One region of the Micromonospora sp. NPDC049004 genome, then DNA from elsewhere that is predicted to be linked to it. Evidence: riboswitches for the same ligand, from Rfam matches in the RefSeq annotation. Region 1 holds a riboswitch; each other region holds the start of a gene.
What was found. Region 1 has a riboswitch for cyclic di-AMP ahead of AB0B97_RS05670 (hypothetical protein). Riboswitches for the same ligand answer to the same signal wherever they lie in the genome.
Positions count from the first base shown of each region.

Region 1 (3,848 bases):
CGTATGAAATCTAAATCACGCATATCTTGACGCATCTTGCGGTGCGTGTGACCGTTGAGCCCGAGCCAGCGCCCACCGCCGGCCCGGCTGAAGAGCCTCTTGAGCAGGTAAAACGCGTGGAGACGAGGTGCGGGAATGAGCCGTTCCGGTACGCCTGGAGGGCAGCCCGGTCCGCAGCGGGCCGCCGATCGAGCGTCGACGCCGACCGAGCCGGCCCGAGCGTACGCCGAGCTGGCCGCCGGCAACCGGCGCTTCGTCAGCGGGGCGCCGCGCCACCCCAACCAGGACGCCGGGCACCGGGCCGCCGTGGCCGACGGGCAGCACCCGTTCGCGGTGGTCGTGGGCTGCTCCGACTCCCGACTGGCCGCTGAGATCATCTTCGACCGGGGGCTTGGCGACCTCTTCGTGGTCCGGACGGCCGGCCACACCGCGGGCCCGGAGGTGCTGGGCAGCGTGGAGTACGCCGTGACCGTGCTCGGCACTCCACTGGTGGTGGTCCTCGGCCACGACTCGTGCGGTGCCGTGCAGGCAGCCCGCGAGGCGGCCGCCACCGGTGTCGCGCCCCCGGGGCACCTTCCCGCGGTCGTCGACGCGGTGGTGCCCAGCCTGCGACGTGCCGCCGCCGAGGGCGTGGACGACATCGACGGCATCGTCGACATCCACATCGCGCAGACCGTCGAGACGCTGCTCGGGCAGTCGCCCGTGCTGGCCGGCGAGGTGGCGCAGGGGCGGTGTGCGGTGGTGGGCATGTCGTACCGGCTCGCCGCCGGCGTGGTGCGCCCGGTGACCCCCGTACCGGCCGATGCGGCGACCTCGGACGACCCGGCAGCCTCCGCCGCCGCCTGACCCGACAACTGCCGCCCGGCGGCTTTCGCCGCGCCTGACCCGACGAGGGCCGTCCCGCCTGATGCGGGACGGCCCTCGGACTTCGTCGGGTGGATCAGAGCATCGACATGTGGACGTGGTCGGTGTGGTTCGACGGCCCGCTGTACGACTTCCAGCCGGTCGCCGGGAACCAGATCTGCCGGTTCCAGATCACGTAGTAGATGCCGAGGCGGTCGGCGTTGCGGATGAGGAACGCGGCGACGTTGTTGCCGTACATGCGGGTGTCGTTGTTGTGCCACGGGCTGAAGCCGCTCTTCTGCAACGACCAGTCACAGGCGCGGCCCTTCGGGTGCTCGTACGGGCCACCGTTGCGGTGGCAGCCGACGAACCGGTTGAAGCCGGCCCGCTTGACCTCCTTGTACGCGTGCAGGGTGCGCGGGGTGACGCAACCGGAGGTGGTGGGGTCGTCCTCGCTGCACGACTGCGGCTTCCAGTCACCGTCGGCGGTGCGACCCGGGCCGATCCGGGCGACCGGCGAGACGGCGTCGACCAGACCGCCGGTGAAACCCTGACCGCCGACCAGCGCGAGCGCCTTGTCCGCGTCGCGCTTGTCCTTCGCCATCAGGGCGGTCTGCTTCTGCTGCTCGCGGATCTCCGCGTCGAGGGCCAGCTTGGCCTGCTCGGCGCGGGACTTGACCGCGTTGACCTCGGCGAGCTTCTTCTCGTTGACCATGTTCATCTCGTCGAGCGCCGCGGCTCGGCGGACGAACGAGTCCGGGGCGTCGCTCTCCAGCAGCATCGCGATCGCGCCGACCCGTCCGGTCCGGTACGACTGGGCGGCGATCTGCGCGACCTGCGGGGCCAGCGCGTCCAGGTCGGCCTTGGCCCGCTGGACCTCCACCGCCAGCTCAAGCTGCCGCTTCTTGGACTTGTCCAGTTTGGACTTGGCCGCCACGTAGTCCCGGTTGGTCTGCTCGATGACGTCGGTGAGGAGCTTGGGTTCGTCTTCCTCTTCGTGCCCGGACGGTGTGGGGGTCGTCGGGGCGGCGTGGGCCGGGAGGGGGCCGGCGAACACGGTCAGCGCAGCGAGCACGGCCACCACGGGTGTCAACCAGCGGCGTAGGGGTGCCGTCACAATGTTCCCTTCCGTCGACCGCCGACCGGGTTAGCTGACGGGTTCGGGGCGGAAGTGGCCCCTACCGCTGTCGCGGATTCACCCCACGTACCTGGGTCCCCGGCTCGCCGGTTGGCGATTGGGCGGTGGCACCGCAGGCGCCGCTGCGCGCCTTCGTCGGTGGCCGGCAGCGAGGTTACCCGAGAATCCACCGCCTGAGCTACGTCCTGATGCCGACTAAAAGTGTCATTTCGCCATGGCGTTGAGTGACCAGTGACGCGGTTCTCAGGGCGAGTGCCCGATCCGGTCACGCTGAGGAGTGTCACCATGCCGTATCAGTGCTCCTGTTCGGCTCTGGCCACCCGGTGGTGGCGGTGGATGGGGGTGCGTTCCGCTCCGGGTCGGGTCCGTCGGGCCGACCCCCTGGCGGGGAGCTGAGAGCGGCCAGTGTCTCCGTCCGGTCCCGACGGGGGCGCGGTGTCAGGACGTCGGCGTCCGTGTCCTGCGTCGGCGTCGCCCCGGCCGCGGTCACCACGGCGGCCAGCCCGGTGGTGAGGGGTACGGCGGCGATCAGGCCGAGTGTGGCGACCGCGCTGCGGACGATCTCCTGGGCGAGGAATTCGCTGGTCAGGATCTGCCCGAGGGGGCGGGTGTCGGCGGTGAGCAGGAGCAGCAGCGGTAGTGAGGCGCCCGCGTACGCCAGGACGATGGTGTTGACCGTGGAGGCGATGTGCGCCCGGCCGACCCGGGTGGCCGCCCGGTAGAGCTGTAGCCGGCTCAGACCGGGGTTGGCGTTCGCCAGTTCGGTGACGGTGGCGGCCTGGGTGACTGTCACGTCGTCGAGCACCCCGAGTGAGCCGATGATGATCCCGGCGAGCAGCAGGCCGCGCAGGTCCACGTGGGCCTGGAACATCGACAGCGTGGTGGCGTCCTCGCTGCCGAAGCCGGTGAGCCGGGTGGCGGCCGTGGCGATGGTCGCGAGCACTCCGGTGAGCACCAGGCTGCCGAGGGTGCCGAGCACCGCGACCGAGGTCTGCGCGGTCACTCCGTGTGTCAGGTAGAGCACCACGAACATGATCAGGGCGGCGCCGACCACCGCCACCAGCAGCGGTGGCCGACCGGCGCTGATGCCCGGCAACACGAAGGTGAGCAGGATGGCGAAGCTGGCGGCCAGCCCCGCCAGCGCGGCCAGGCCCCGCCACCGGCCGAACGCGACGATCGCGGCGGCGAAGACCACCGCGAGCCACACCAGCGGCGTTCCGCGCTGATGCTCGGCGATGTTCCAGCTGCTGGTGGTGGGATCGGTCGGGTCGGTCAGCTCGACCAGGACGACGTCGTCGCCGACCTCGACGCGTGGAGCGCCGGGTCCGGCGGGGACGGGCGTCCGTACCTGCTGGCCGGCGCTCGGCCCGTCCTCGACCCGTACGTCCACCGTGCCGCACGGCCCGGTGGCCGGTGTGCCCTCCGGGCTGGCCGACGGCGGGCAGGGTTCGGTCACCACCCGGGTCACCGTGCCGTGGTGGCGCGGCGCGTCAGTGCCACCGCCGGCCTGCGGCGCCCCGTCCCGTGGCCAGAGCACCACGGCGGCGACGACGGTGGCCACGAAGAGCGGCACCACCGTCGCGACGAGGATCCGCCGGACCCGGGGCGGGGCGGGGCGGGCGGTATGGCTGTGGTCGGAACCCAATGCGAGAACTCCCAACGATCCGGTGCGGGGTACGTGCGGACGGGCCGGGCGGTTCACCTCCGCCGGACGAACGCGGTGACGAGCGCATCGAATTGCTGGTTGACGACCCGTTGGTTACCCAGGGTGATCCACTGGGCCGGCCGGTCGGCGCAGGCGCCGCGCCGTGGCGGCGCCGGTGCCCGACTGGGCGGCGGAGTCCGGTAGGCCATCGCCGGAGATGCT
Region 1 covers NZ_JBEZFG010000002.1:196,837-200,684, reverse strand. The annotation lists gene AB0B97_RS05675 (carbonic anhydrase) at 136-846, shown strand; gene AB0B97_RS05670 (hypothetical protein) at 941-1,960, opposite strand; cyclic di-AMP (ydaO/yuaA leader) riboswitch at 1,965-2,095, opposite strand; gene AB0B97_RS05665 (YibE/F family protein) at 2,262-3,626, opposite strand.

Region 2 (3,848 bases), on a different contig from region 1:
GGCCACCACCGTCCGCAACCACACGCGGCTGCGCGCCGAGCCGGACGGGCTGGTCCGGATCGACGTCGACATCACCCTGCGCGCGCCGACACCCCTGTTCCGGTACGCCTTCGGCCAGGCCCGCGCCGCCCACCTCGCCCTGGCCACCCGCCTCGGCGCGGCCCTCGACCGCCCCGCGCCCTGAGCCCGCGACCCGTCGAGGCCGCCTGATAGCCGCGACGCCAGCGCAGCCGGGACCGTCCGGTTCGGCGCAACGCAAGGCGGCCCGGCCTGGCGCGGCCCGGCCCGGCCTGGCGCGGCCCGGCCCGGCCTGGCGTGATGTGGCCCGGCCTGGCGTGACGTGGCCCGGCCTGGCGTGACGTGGCCTGGCGTGACGTGGCCCGGCCTGGCCTGGCATGACGCGGCCCGGACTGGCGCAACGCGGCCTGGCCTGGCGCAACCCGGCTCGACCCGGCCTGGCCCGACCCGGCGACCGGATGCGTGAGCGTGGTCCTTTGCTCTGCTTCAGCGGAGTCGACAGGCGAGGGCCATCCGTGTTGCCTCCGCTGAAGCAGAGCAAAGGACGTGCGCACCCCCTTGGCACCCGGCGCGCGGCCGTCGTGATCAGGCTCGTACCTCGCCCGTCCCCGGCGTCATCGCGATGGTGACGGCGTTGGTCACCCCGTCATCGCGCGATCATGCCCGGTGCTGGCGGCGCGAGGAGCCTGCGTCGCGGCTCGTGCGGTCCCGGGGCGGCGAGGTCGCGCGGGTCGGCGTCCCCAGGGCTTGTACGTGGAGAGCACTGTCGCGATGATCATGAGGCTGGTCGACACCGCGGGCGCGATCACCAGGTCGGCGCGGTCCCGGGCGGGCAGGGCGGCGCCCAGCGCGCTCGCGTGCCGCAGGTTCGGGGTGAGCAGGAACAGCACCAGCCCGACCATCACCGTGGTGATCACCAGCTTGACCAGCACCCACCGGTAGCGCACCAGGCCCCACGGGGTGAGCAGCGCGCTGGCGACGCCGACGAGCCAGACGAGCACGCTCAGCGGCGCGAACAGCACCGTGCCGACGAGCCCGGCGACCGGGTAGACCACTGCCGGGTCGGCGCCGCGCTGTGCCGCGATGCCGAGGGTGAGCAGCACCAGGTCGGCTCCGAGCCAACCGAGCGAGGTGATGAGGTGCAGGGTGAGCAGCGCCTTGCGGGTGGCGGGCGGTATTCGCGGCATACCCGAATGCTGCCGGCCCGGCCCGGCCGGGTCGTCCGACCGCCGGCGACGTCCGGGGTACGTCCGCTGACGTACCCGGGGCCGGCGCACCCGCTCGACGGTGCGCCGGCCACCGACAGGGTCAGTACACCGACAGGTGTACGTGGTTGGTGTGGTCGCTGGAGGGGTCGCCGTTCCCCCCGCTGTACGACTTCCACCCGCTGCTGGGCAGCCAGATCTGCCTGTACCAGATCACGTAGAGCACGGCGAGCCGGTCGGAGTTGCGGATGAAGTAGGCGGCCAGGTTGCTGCCGTACGTCTTGTCGCCGCCGGTGGCGTCCCCGCCGAAGCCGCCCTTCTGCGCGGCGAAGTCACAGGCCCGACCCTTCGGGTGTTCGCCCGAGCCGCCCGAGCGGTGACAGGAGACGTACCGGGTGAAGCCGGCGGCCTTCGCCTGGTTGAGGGCGTGCAGGGTGCGGGGGGTGATGCAGCCGCTGGCCGGGGTGGGGTCGTTGATGCTGCACGACTCGGACGGCCAGGAGCCGTCGGAGTTGCGCGGCGCGGGCTGGGCGTTGGCGGTGGAGGTGCCCCGGTTGGAGCTGGTGTCGGCGGCGGTGGTGCGCGGCTTGCTGGTGGCCACCGTCAGGGCCCGTTCGGCCTGCTCCTTGCGCTTGGCCATCACCTCGACCTGCTTGCGCTGCTCGCGGATCTCGCCGTCCAGGGCGGTGCGGGTGCGGTTGGCCTCGTCCCGGGTGGCGTGCAGGTCGCGCAGCACCCGGTCCTCGTTGGCGGCCACCACGTCCAGCGCGGCCGCCCGGTCCATGAAGCCCTCGGGGGTGTTGGTGTTGAGCAGCGCCGAGACGGTGCTGAGCCGGCCGGTGCGGTAGGCCACGCCGGCGATCTCGCCGACCTTGCCGTTGCGCACGGTCATCTCGGCCTCGGTGGTCTTCAGCTTTGCCGCGAGTTGCTGCTGTCGCTGGACGGAGGTGTCCAGGGCGCGCTTCGCGTCCAGGTAGCCCTTGCTGGCGGCCTCCAGTTGGGCCCGCAGCGCGGGGGTGCCGCCCTCCTCGTCGCCGTCGGGTGCCGCGGCGGCCCGCAGGCCGCCGGGGGGAGCGGCGGTGGCGGCGCCCACCGGGAGGGCGACGCCGAGGGTGACCATCATGACGATCAGTGCCGCGAGTCGGGCGGCGGGTGGTCGTGCTGGTGCCACTACGCATGTCCTTCCGTCAGCCGCCGACCGGGTTAGCTGACGGGTTCGGGACGGAAGATCCCTACCGCTGACGCGGATGCACCCCAGGAACATGGTTCCCCGGTTCACCCTCTCGGGTGATTAGGCGGCGGCCGCCACCGGCGCCGGGAGGGCGCCGCCGGGTGGTGGCCGGGGACGAGCCTACCGGTGCAGGTGGGGCGTGTGCAGTCGATGTGACGGAAGGTGTCCGCGCCACCACCCAAAATGACTGCTGAACGGTCATTTCGTCAGGTAAGGGATCACCACTCGATCGAACCGCAGGCGTCCGGGGCGGCGCCGGGCTCGATCTGGAGCGTGGCGTGCTCGATGCGGAAGTCCTCCCGCAGGGCGCTGCGCGCCGCGGTGAGCACCGCGCCGACCTCCCCGCCGGGCGCCATGATCAGGTGTGCGGAGGCCACCTCCATGCCCGAGGTGAGCGTCCAGACGTGCAGGTCGTGCACCTCGACGACGCCGGGCACCGCGGCCAGTCGGTCGTGCACTGCGGTGACCTGGAGGTGTTCCGGGGCGGCCTGCACCAGGATGCGGACGGCGGCGCGGCCCAGCCGCCAGGTGCGCGGCAGGATGAACACGCCGATGGCGACCGCTACCAACGGGTCGGCCCACCACCACTCGGTGACCGCGATGAGCAGCGCCGCGCCGATCACGCCGAGCGAGCCGAGCAGATCGCCGAGCACCTCCAGGTAGGCGCCCTGGAGGTTGATGCTCTCCCGGGCGCCGGCGCGCAGCAGCGCGAACGCGACCACGTTGGCGAGCAGGCCGAGGACGGCCACCGCGAGCATCGGGCCGGTCAGCACCTCGTGGGGGTCGCCGAACCGCCCGATCGCCTCGATCAGCACGTAGACCGCCACGCCGGAGAGCAGGACGGCGTTGGCCAGGGCGGCGAGCACCTCGAGGCGGTAGAGCCCGAAGGTGCGCTGCGGGTCGCCGGTGGCCCGCCGGGTGGCGGTGATCGCGGCGAGCGCCATCCCGATGCCCAGCACGTCGGTGAACATGTGCCCGGCGTCGGAGAGCAGGGCGAGCGAGCCGGTGTGGAAGGCGGTCACGCCCTCGACCACCATCAGGGTGGCGAGCAGCCCGAACGCGGCCCAGAGTCGGCCCCGGTGCTGGTGGGCGGCGTTGGCGACCGACCCGTGGTGGTGGTCATGACCTGCTCCCACGAGATCCACCCTCCTTCGCCACCCGGGACCCGGTCAAATGTATGCTCACATCGCTATGTATGCAACTGTACGGGGAGGGTCCACCCGCCGACCCCGCAACCCGCAGGTCAGCCGGTCGGGTCGATGGTGGTGAGCCGCTGAGTGGCCCGCGAGAGCGCCACGTAGAGCGTGCGTACGCCGGAGCCCGGATCGGCCCGGATCTCGCTCGGGGCGACCAGCACCACAGCGTCGTACTCCATGCCCTTCGCCTCCAGGCTG
Region 2 covers NZ_JBEZFG010000008.1:119,014-122,861, forward strand. The annotation lists gene AB0B97_RS23650 (SRPBCC family protein) at 1-184, shown strand, start outside; gene AB0B97_RS23655 (hypothetical protein) at 657-1,205, opposite strand; gene AB0B97_RS23660 (hypothetical protein) at 1,327-2,346, opposite strand; cyclic di-AMP (ydaO/yuaA leader) riboswitch at 2,400-2,531, opposite strand; gene AB0B97_RS23665 (cation diffusion facilitator family transporter) at 2,673-3,590, opposite strand; gene AB0B97_RS23670 (AAA family ATPase) at 3,698-3,848, opposite strand, start outside.
Region 2: it holds a riboswitch for cyclic di-AMP, as region 1 does, so the genes downstream of both, AB0B97_RS23660 (hypothetical protein) here and AB0B97_RS05670 (hypothetical protein) in region 1, are expected to answer to the same signal.

Region 3 (3,848 bases), on a different contig from region 1:
ATCTGCACGCCCTGGCCCACAACCGGGACCCCCGGTCGGTGCAGGTGGGCCGCCGCCGGGGCTCGATGGGCGCGCAGCACGCGTTGAGTCGTACGCCGCACGCCCCCGCCGAGCTGGACGCCATCCTGGCGGGCCTGGTCGACCGGGTCAGCCGGCGGATGCGGGCGGCCGGGCGGTCCGGGCGCACGGTGGTGCTGCGGCTGCGCTTCGGCGACTACACCCGGGCCACCCGCTCGCACACCGTCGGCAAGGCGACCGCGGACACCACGGCGCTGCTGGGCGCCGCGCGGGCGTTGCTGCGGGCCGCGCTGCCGGAGATCGAGCGCCGCGGAGCCACCCTGATCGGCGTCTCGGTCGGCAACCTCGACGACAACCCGGTGCAGCCGGAGCTGCCCTTCGACGTCGACACCGCGGCCGACCTGGACGCCGCGGTGGACGCGGTACGCGACCGGTTCGGCTCGGCGGCACTCACCCGGGCGGTACTCCTCGGCCGGGACCCGGGTGTCGAGATGCCGCTATTGCCGGACTGAGCCCCGTGTGGGGGGCCGGCCAGCTGCGACCGGAGACACATCACAGCAGGTCGACGGTTTAGCCGGCGGCTCACGGGTGACCCTTGGGGGGAACAGCCTGACGAGGGGGGCCACCATGTCCGACGACACCAGCAACCGACCGAGCCGGCACGCCGAACGCCCGCACGACGTGACCGACCCCCTGCTCTGGCAGTTGGCGGTCGACGTGCTGAGTGCCCACGAGCCCGACGACGAGGGCCACTGCCGCAACCTCCAGTGCGCCGGCCAGTCCTGGCCGTGCTCGGCCCGCGCGGGTGCCGAGCAGTCGCTCCGGCTGGCCCGCAGGACCCCCGGCGCGGTCGAGATGACCATCGGCGGCGACGACGCCGGCACGGGCTGGCCCGGCGAGGCCGCGGCACCCGCCGGCCGGTGGGACCGCAGCGCCAACGCGGTGGCGTCGCGCCGGGAGTCGAGGGCCTCCGCCCCCGCGGCGTAGCCGCGACGACACACGGTGCTCAGAGGCGATCAGCGCCCGACGAACGACCGAACGCTCGGCCGGTGACCCGGCCGAGCGTTCGTGTGTCGTACGTCAGAGGGCGAGCCGCTGACCCGGGAAGATCAGGCCGGCGTCGGCGCCGATCAGCTGCCGGTTGCGCTCGTACAGGGCCTCCCAGCCGCCCGCCTGGTGGTGGCTGTCGGCGATCTCCGACAGGGTGTCCCCCGGCTTGACGACGTACGTGTCGCCGCCGGCCGCGGGGGCGGTGCGCTCGTGGTTGCGGGTCGCCGGCTGGTCGCCGCGCGACGACCGGTCCTTCGGCGCGGTGGACCGGTCCTTCCCGGCGGTGGACTTCGAGGACTTCGCGGCGGAGCCCGACGAGCCACCCTTGCGGCCACAGGTCGGCCACGCGCCGATGCCCTGCCCGTCGAGCACCTTCTCGGCGATGGCGATCTGCTCGCCGCGGCTGGCCAGGTCGGCGCGGGCGGCGTACTTCTTGCCGCCGTAGCCGGCCCAGGTGCCCTGGGAGAACTGCAGGCCGCCGTAGTAGCCGTTACCGGTGTTGATCTTCCAGTTGCCGCCGGACTCGCACTGGGCGATCGCGTCCCAGTTGACACCGGCCTGGGCCGGGGCCGCGGGCCCGAAGAGGGCGACGGCGCCGGTGACCGCGCCGACGGCCAGGGTGCCGACGGCGACGCGGCGGGTGGTGACCCGTCGATGACGGGGCGTGTAGACAGACGTCATGTGTGGTTCCTCCACGCCGGCGAGGTGAGCTGTCGGGTTCGGGCCGAGGAGCCCGGCCGCGCGGTGGCGGCTTCACCCCGAGGTGACATGCACCGAGGAACGTGGGTCCCCCGCTCCTGCCCGGGGTTCCGGTATCCGACGACCGGGGGCAGGATTTGGCGTTGCCGGTCGTGGTGTCCACGGTGGTGGACTCGACCGACGGTAGGCACGGTCGGTGACCCTCGCCCAACGCTTGTGAACTTGTTCACCGGTGCACGCGGGGCGCCTCTGCCAGCGGTTGCGGACGACGCGCGGCTGTGCACCGACCATGATGGACCGATTCCGATCAGGCCCGGATGTCACCGTCCGTACGCAGCCCGGAGGTGATGCGACGGAGCAGTTCGACGTGTCCGGGCGAAGCGGAGGACCGGGTGTCGTGACCGAGAGCGGAGTAGACCGCCCCGGCTGGGACCGAGGGCGCGGCCCACACCGGTGGGCGGGTGGCGCCGCCCTCCTCGTGCGCGCTCCTTGCGAATTGACGTTCGGGCAGGAAACCGTAGATCGGCGGCCGCGATGCTCGAAGGCACACCGGGTCGATCCCGGTCACCTTCCCAGGAGGAGAGCATGTCGATCCACCGGAGCCGCATCGGCCGCCGCAGCGCCGCCGCCACCCTCGTGACCGTCCTGGCCAGCGCCGGCCTGACCCTGCTCGCACCGACCGCCGCACAGGCGTCCAGCCCCTGCACCAGCCTGACCTTCTACCGGGTCGGCGGCTATCCGGGCGGCGCGGACATGCACGTGCCGACCATCGGTTGGCAGACCGGGAACAAGCAGTGCTATCTCACCTACGGCCACTCGAACTCGGCCGTGCTGGTGCTTCAGGAGGCGCTGAACAACTGCTACTCGCAGTCGCTCTCCCTCGACGGCAACTACGGCTCGAAGACCCGCGAGGCCGTCCGGTACGCCCAGCACCGCATCAACCAGGACATCGTGTACGCGAACATCGCCGAGGACGGCGAGTACGGCCCGCAGACCCGGGCGTACATGGGCTTCGCGATCTTCGGGGTCAACGGCGGGGCGGTCATCCCGAACGTCTGCTACTACCCGGGCTGAGCCGCCTGACGGCGCCGGTCGGAGTCCCCCGTGGGATTCCGGCCGGCGCCGTCGTGCACCCCCCTGCCCGGTTCGGTCCGCGGCTCAGCAGACGCGGACCGCCTCGATCCGCTGGTTCCAACTCCCCCCGATCGCGGCCGTGTCGTACGCCAGGTTCGCCCGGTAGCCGTAGGCGTGCTGGTAGCCGAGCAGGCCGGTGGCGTTGGCGTTGTCCCAGAAGGTGGAGACGGTGCCCGACGGCCGGTTGTTGATGATCGACTGGGTCCGGTTGCGGAAGTACGAGGGCAGCGGGACGTCGTTGCAGCCGTTGTACGGCCCGTCGAGCAGGAAGATGTCCCCACTGAAGTTGGTCCCGGCGTACAGGCAGAGCAGACCCGAGGGGCAGGCGTAGTTGGCCTGGGCCGGGCTCGGGGCGACGGCGAGCGTGGCGCCCACGGCAACCACGCCGAGCAGGGCGGACGTGAACCTTCGCAGAGCACTTCGCACGATGGTGACCTCCGGTGTCGTCACGACCGGACGGGCCGTGAGTCGAATTGCCGACATCGCGTTGATCGATGCCGCTGTGCCACCATGATCTGCGCGGCAGGTCGACGAATTCCTGCCGGAACCTCAATCCGGCCGCTCGTCGGCGGATTGTCCGACTGGCGGCGCGGCGAGCGGCGGTTCATGGAGATTCGGGTCCTCGGGCCGGTCGAGGTCTGGGCGGACGGCCGCCTGGTCGACGCCGGAGCAGCCCGCCAGCGCGCCGTCCTGGCCGCGCTGGCGGTCGATGTCGGCCGACCGGTCCACGTGGAGTCGCTTGTGGACCGGGTCTGGGGCGACGCGCCACCGCCCAGGGCCCGCCACAACCTGCACGTCTACCTCGCCCGGCTCCGCCGTGTGCTGGCCGACGCGGGCGCACCGGACGCTCTGGTTCGACGCTCCGGCGGGTACCTGCTGGACCAGCCACCGGAGACAGTGGACGGTCAGCACTTCGACTCGCTGCGGCACCGGGCCGATCGGCTGGG
Region 3 covers NZ_JBEZFG010000001.1:497,052-500,899, reverse strand. The annotation lists gene dinB (DNA polymerase IV) at 1-530, shown strand, start outside; gene AB0B97_RS02100 (hypothetical protein) at 646-1,005, shown strand; gene AB0B97_RS02095 (transglycosylase family protein) at 1,099-1,749, opposite strand; cyclic di-AMP (ydaO/yuaA leader) riboswitch at 1,749-1,893, opposite strand; gene AB0B97_RS02090 (peptidoglycan-binding domain-containing protein) at 2,353-2,841, shown strand; gene AB0B97_RS02085 (peptidase inhibitor family I36 protein) at 2,926-3,327, opposite strand; gene AB0B97_RS02080 (BTAD domain-containing putative transcriptional regulator) at 3,508-3,848, shown strand, end outside.
Region 3: it holds a riboswitch for cyclic di-AMP, as region 1 does, so the genes downstream of both, AB0B97_RS02095 (transglycosylase family protein) here and AB0B97_RS05670 (hypothetical protein) in region 1, are expected to answer to the same signal.

Region 4 (3,848 bases), 480 kb from region 1:
GCCGGCGGCAACATCCCGGACTCGATGATCACTTCGCAGATCAGCGTGCTCAACCAGGCCTACGCGGGCGGGACCGGCGGCGCTGCCACCGCCTTCGCCTTCCGGCTCGACAAGATCAACCGGGTGACGAACCCGTCCTGGTACCCGATCGTCGACGGCTCGTCGGCGGAGCGGTCGATGAAGTCGTCGCTGCGGGTGGGCGGCAAGAACACGCTCAACATCTACCTCGGTGAGCTGAGCGACGACCTGCTCGGCTGGGCGACCTTCCCGCAGCGGAAGCTGAGCAGCATGGACGGCGTGGTCGTGCTGAACGAGTCCCTGCCGGGTGGCACCTCCACCAACTACAACCAGGGCGACACCGGCACCCACGAGATCGGTCACTGGCTGAACCTCTACCACACCTTCCAGGGTGGCTGCGGCGGCTCCGGTGACGGCGTCAGCGACACCCCGGCCGAGGCGTCGCCGGCGTACCAGTGCCCGACCGGGCGGGACACCTGCTCGGCGACCGGCCTGGACCCGATCACCAACTTCATGGACTACACCTACGACTCGTGCATGTACCAGTTCACCCCGGGTCAGGCGAGCCGCATGCTTACCGCGTGGAACGCGTACCGCGCGGCGTAACTCTCCTCGCGTACACCTGGTGCCGGCTCCGTCACGACGGAGCCGGCACCGGCGTTCTGTGGGACAACAGGGCCGTGGTCAGGCGGCCGTGCACTGGACGTCACGGCTGCGCCGGGCCGGGCGCGTCTGCGGTACGGGGACCGGCGCGGCCGGCGCGGGCGGGGCTTGCGGGTCCAGCCAGACCCGCACGGCCGGACGGCTCGGGGCGACACCCGGGACGCCTGCGGCGTGCTGCTCGCGACGGGTCAACATCGCCACGTCGACGGTGAACTCGAACAGCCGCCAGTCGACCTGGGGCTCGGCCCGGGCGCTCTGCGCCAGTCGGGCCACCTGGACCGGGTCGGTGACCGGCCAGGCGTGGCCCGCCACGTACGCCTCGTCGTCGCTCTCCTCCGGGGGGAACGAGTGCAGCGCGTAGCGGCCGTCCCGTTCGAGGTCGCGGCGCTTCGGCGAGTCGATGATGAAGCAGAAGAGACCCTCGTCGGTGATGACCGGGGAGACCGGATGGACCCGGGGCCCGCCGTCGGCGCGGACCGTGGCCAGGTAGCCGAAGCCCGGCCCGTACTGCTGCAGGAGAACGCGGATCCCGTCGGCGAGGCGGGGCTCGTCGGCGGCGAATTCGGACCAGGAAGCCATGCGAGCATTCTATCGAACAAATGTACGAGCAGCGACCTCGACGCGCTGGTCACCGGCACCGAATCCGGCCGATCCGGCCGACGCCGCTATGGTGGTCCGATGCTGCTCTCCGACCGCGACCTGGTCTCCGAGATCAAGGCCGGCACGCTGGGCCTGGAACCGTTCGAGCCCACCCTGGTCCAACCGTCCAGCATCGACGTACGACTCGACCGGCTGTTCCGGGTCTTCAACAACCATCTCTACACCCACATCGATCCGGCCATGCAGCAGGACGACCTGACCTCGGTGGTCGAGGTGCCCGAGGGCGAGCCGTTCGTGCTGCACCCGGGGGAGTTCGTGCTCGCCTCGACGCTGGAAGTGATCTCGCTCGGCGACCAACTCGCCGGCCGGCTGGAGGGCAAGAGCTCACTGGGCCGCCTCGGCCTGCTCACCCACTCCACCGCCGGGTTCATCGACCCGGGCTTCTCCGGTCACGTGACGCTGGAGCTGTCCAACGTGGCGAACCTCCCGATCACCCTCTGGCCGGGCATGAAGATCGGCCAGCTCTGCATCTTCCGGCTCTCCTCGCCGGCCGAGCACCCGTACGGCTCGGTGGTCTACGGCTCGCGTTACCAGGGCCAGCGGGGGCCAACGCCGAGCCGCTCCTGGCAGAACTGGCGTGCCTGGCCGACGCGCTGACGCACGACGAGGGCCCGCCGCGACGAGATCGCGACGGGCCCTCGCTGTGTCCGGCGTCGGTCAGCCGGGACGGCCGTAGCTGTGGATCGGCCCGTCGTCGACCTTCTTCATCTTGATGGGCACACCGGCCTGGGAGGCGTGCACCACCCAGCCATTGCCGACGTACATGCCGACGTGGTGGATGTCGCTGTAGTAGAAGACCAGGTCACCGGGGCGCAGATCGGCCCTGCTGACGTTCTTGGTCACCCGGCTCTGCGCGGCGGCGTTGTGCGGCAGAGACACACCGGCCTTCGCCCACGCGGCGAGCATCAGCCCGGAGCAGTCGTACGAGTTCGGACCCTCGGCGCCCCACACGTACGGCTTGCCGATCTGAGCGCAGGCGAACTTGACCGCAATGCCCGCGCCGCCGCCGGGGTAGCTGGCCGGGCAGGGCGCCGGACGCAGGGGACCGCCGCCGCCGTTGCCGTACACCTTGAGGCGCAGCTTCTGCAGCCTGTCGATCTCGTCGTTGATCTGCTTCTTCTTCGCCGCCAGCTGCGCTTCGGTCCGGGTCAGCTGGGCCACCATCTCGTCGAGCGGCGCCTTCTGCCGGGCCAGCTCGTCGCGGAGATCGGCGACCTGCCGGACGTCCTGCTGCTGGTTGTGGGCGAACCGGTCGAGCATTTCGAGCTGCCCGACCACCTCACCGGGCGACCGGCTGCCGAGCATCGTGTTGACCGTCGACAGGTTCTCGCCCATGTACGCGCGCACGGCCAGCGCGCTGACCTTGTTCATCGCGGCGTCGACCTGGCGCTCCAGGGGCGCGATGCGGGCGGCGAGCGCGTCGGCCTGCTTGCGCTTGGCGGCCAGGTCCGCGCGGGTGGCGTTGTGCCGTTCGATTACCGGTTCGAGCTTGTTCCAGTCGGCGTCGATCTGGCGCTCGATCTCGGCGACGGACGGGTCCGCGTGGGCCGCCGTGGCGCTGCCGGTCAGGACGACGGCAACGCCGACCAGTGCGGCGAGGGCGGTGGTGAAGCGGGACCAGCGTGGACGCGGCACTGTCGACGTCGGGTCGGCCGGGGCCGACCGTTCGGACGACGGCCGCGGGGCATGGAGGGCCACCGGGGTTCCGTACTCCTTCTTCCCGACCGCCTACCGGGTTAGCTGACGGGTTCGGGCGGGAAGTTGGCGCCCTACCGCATTGGCTGCGGATTCACCCCGGGGGAACCTGGGTCCCCGGCTCGCTCGAAAGCGACTCGGCGGTGTCGGTCCGTTACCGCCCGGGATGGGCGGACCTGCTACCGGGCCGACAAATGACCAGAGTAGAGACGGCCGTTACCGATCCGCAACCCGTGCGGCCGTGACACTCCGTACCGATTGGAAGAGATCACCGAGCGTGTGTGAAGGTTTCTTTCGATGCAGTTTGATATATGGAAAGGTATTGACGCGGACTCCCGACCGGCGCGAAGGTGACGACACAGTTACCAGTCAAATCTAGGGGGTTCGATGGAAAGTCCAACCCTGTCCGCCGGCCGGCGCGCATCGCTCGCGGTCGCGGTGGTCATCGCCACGGCCGCCGTACCGCTGAGCGCCGGCACCGCCTCCGCAGCACCCTCCGCCGACCGTCAGCAGCAGTACGCCGCCGCGTCGACCGAGTACGGCGTGCCGACCGCCGTGCTGCTCGGGGTCTCCTACCTGGAGTCCCGCTGGGACAGCAACGCCGGCACCCCGAGCACCAGCGGCGGCTACGGACCGATGCACCTGACCGATGCCCGCCACGTGGCCGCCCTACCCGCGCGTGGCCACCACGACGCCGGCGCCGAGGATCCGCGCGGCGACGACTCTCGTGCCGCCATGGCACCCGCACCGGCCACGGATCCCGCGCCGTCCACCGCCACGTTGCAGACCGTCGACGCCGCCGCCGCGCTGAC
Region 4 covers NZ_JBEZFG010000002.1:675,950-679,797, forward strand. The annotation lists gene AB0B97_RS07965 (zinc metalloprotease) at 1-624, shown strand, start outside; gene AB0B97_RS07970 (pyridoxamine 5'-phosphate oxidase family protein) at 703-1,260, opposite strand; gene dcd (dCTP deaminase) at 1,360-1,938, shown strand; gene AB0B97_RS07980 (NlpC/P60 family protein) at 1,999-3,039, opposite strand; cyclic di-AMP (ydaO/yuaA leader) riboswitch at 3,053-3,189, opposite strand; gene AB0B97_RS07985 (peptidoglycan recognition family protein) at 3,424-3,848, shown strand, end outside.
Region 4: it holds a riboswitch for cyclic di-AMP, as region 1 does, so the genes downstream of both, AB0B97_RS07980 (NlpC/P60 family protein) here and AB0B97_RS05670 (hypothetical protein) in region 1, are expected to answer to the same signal.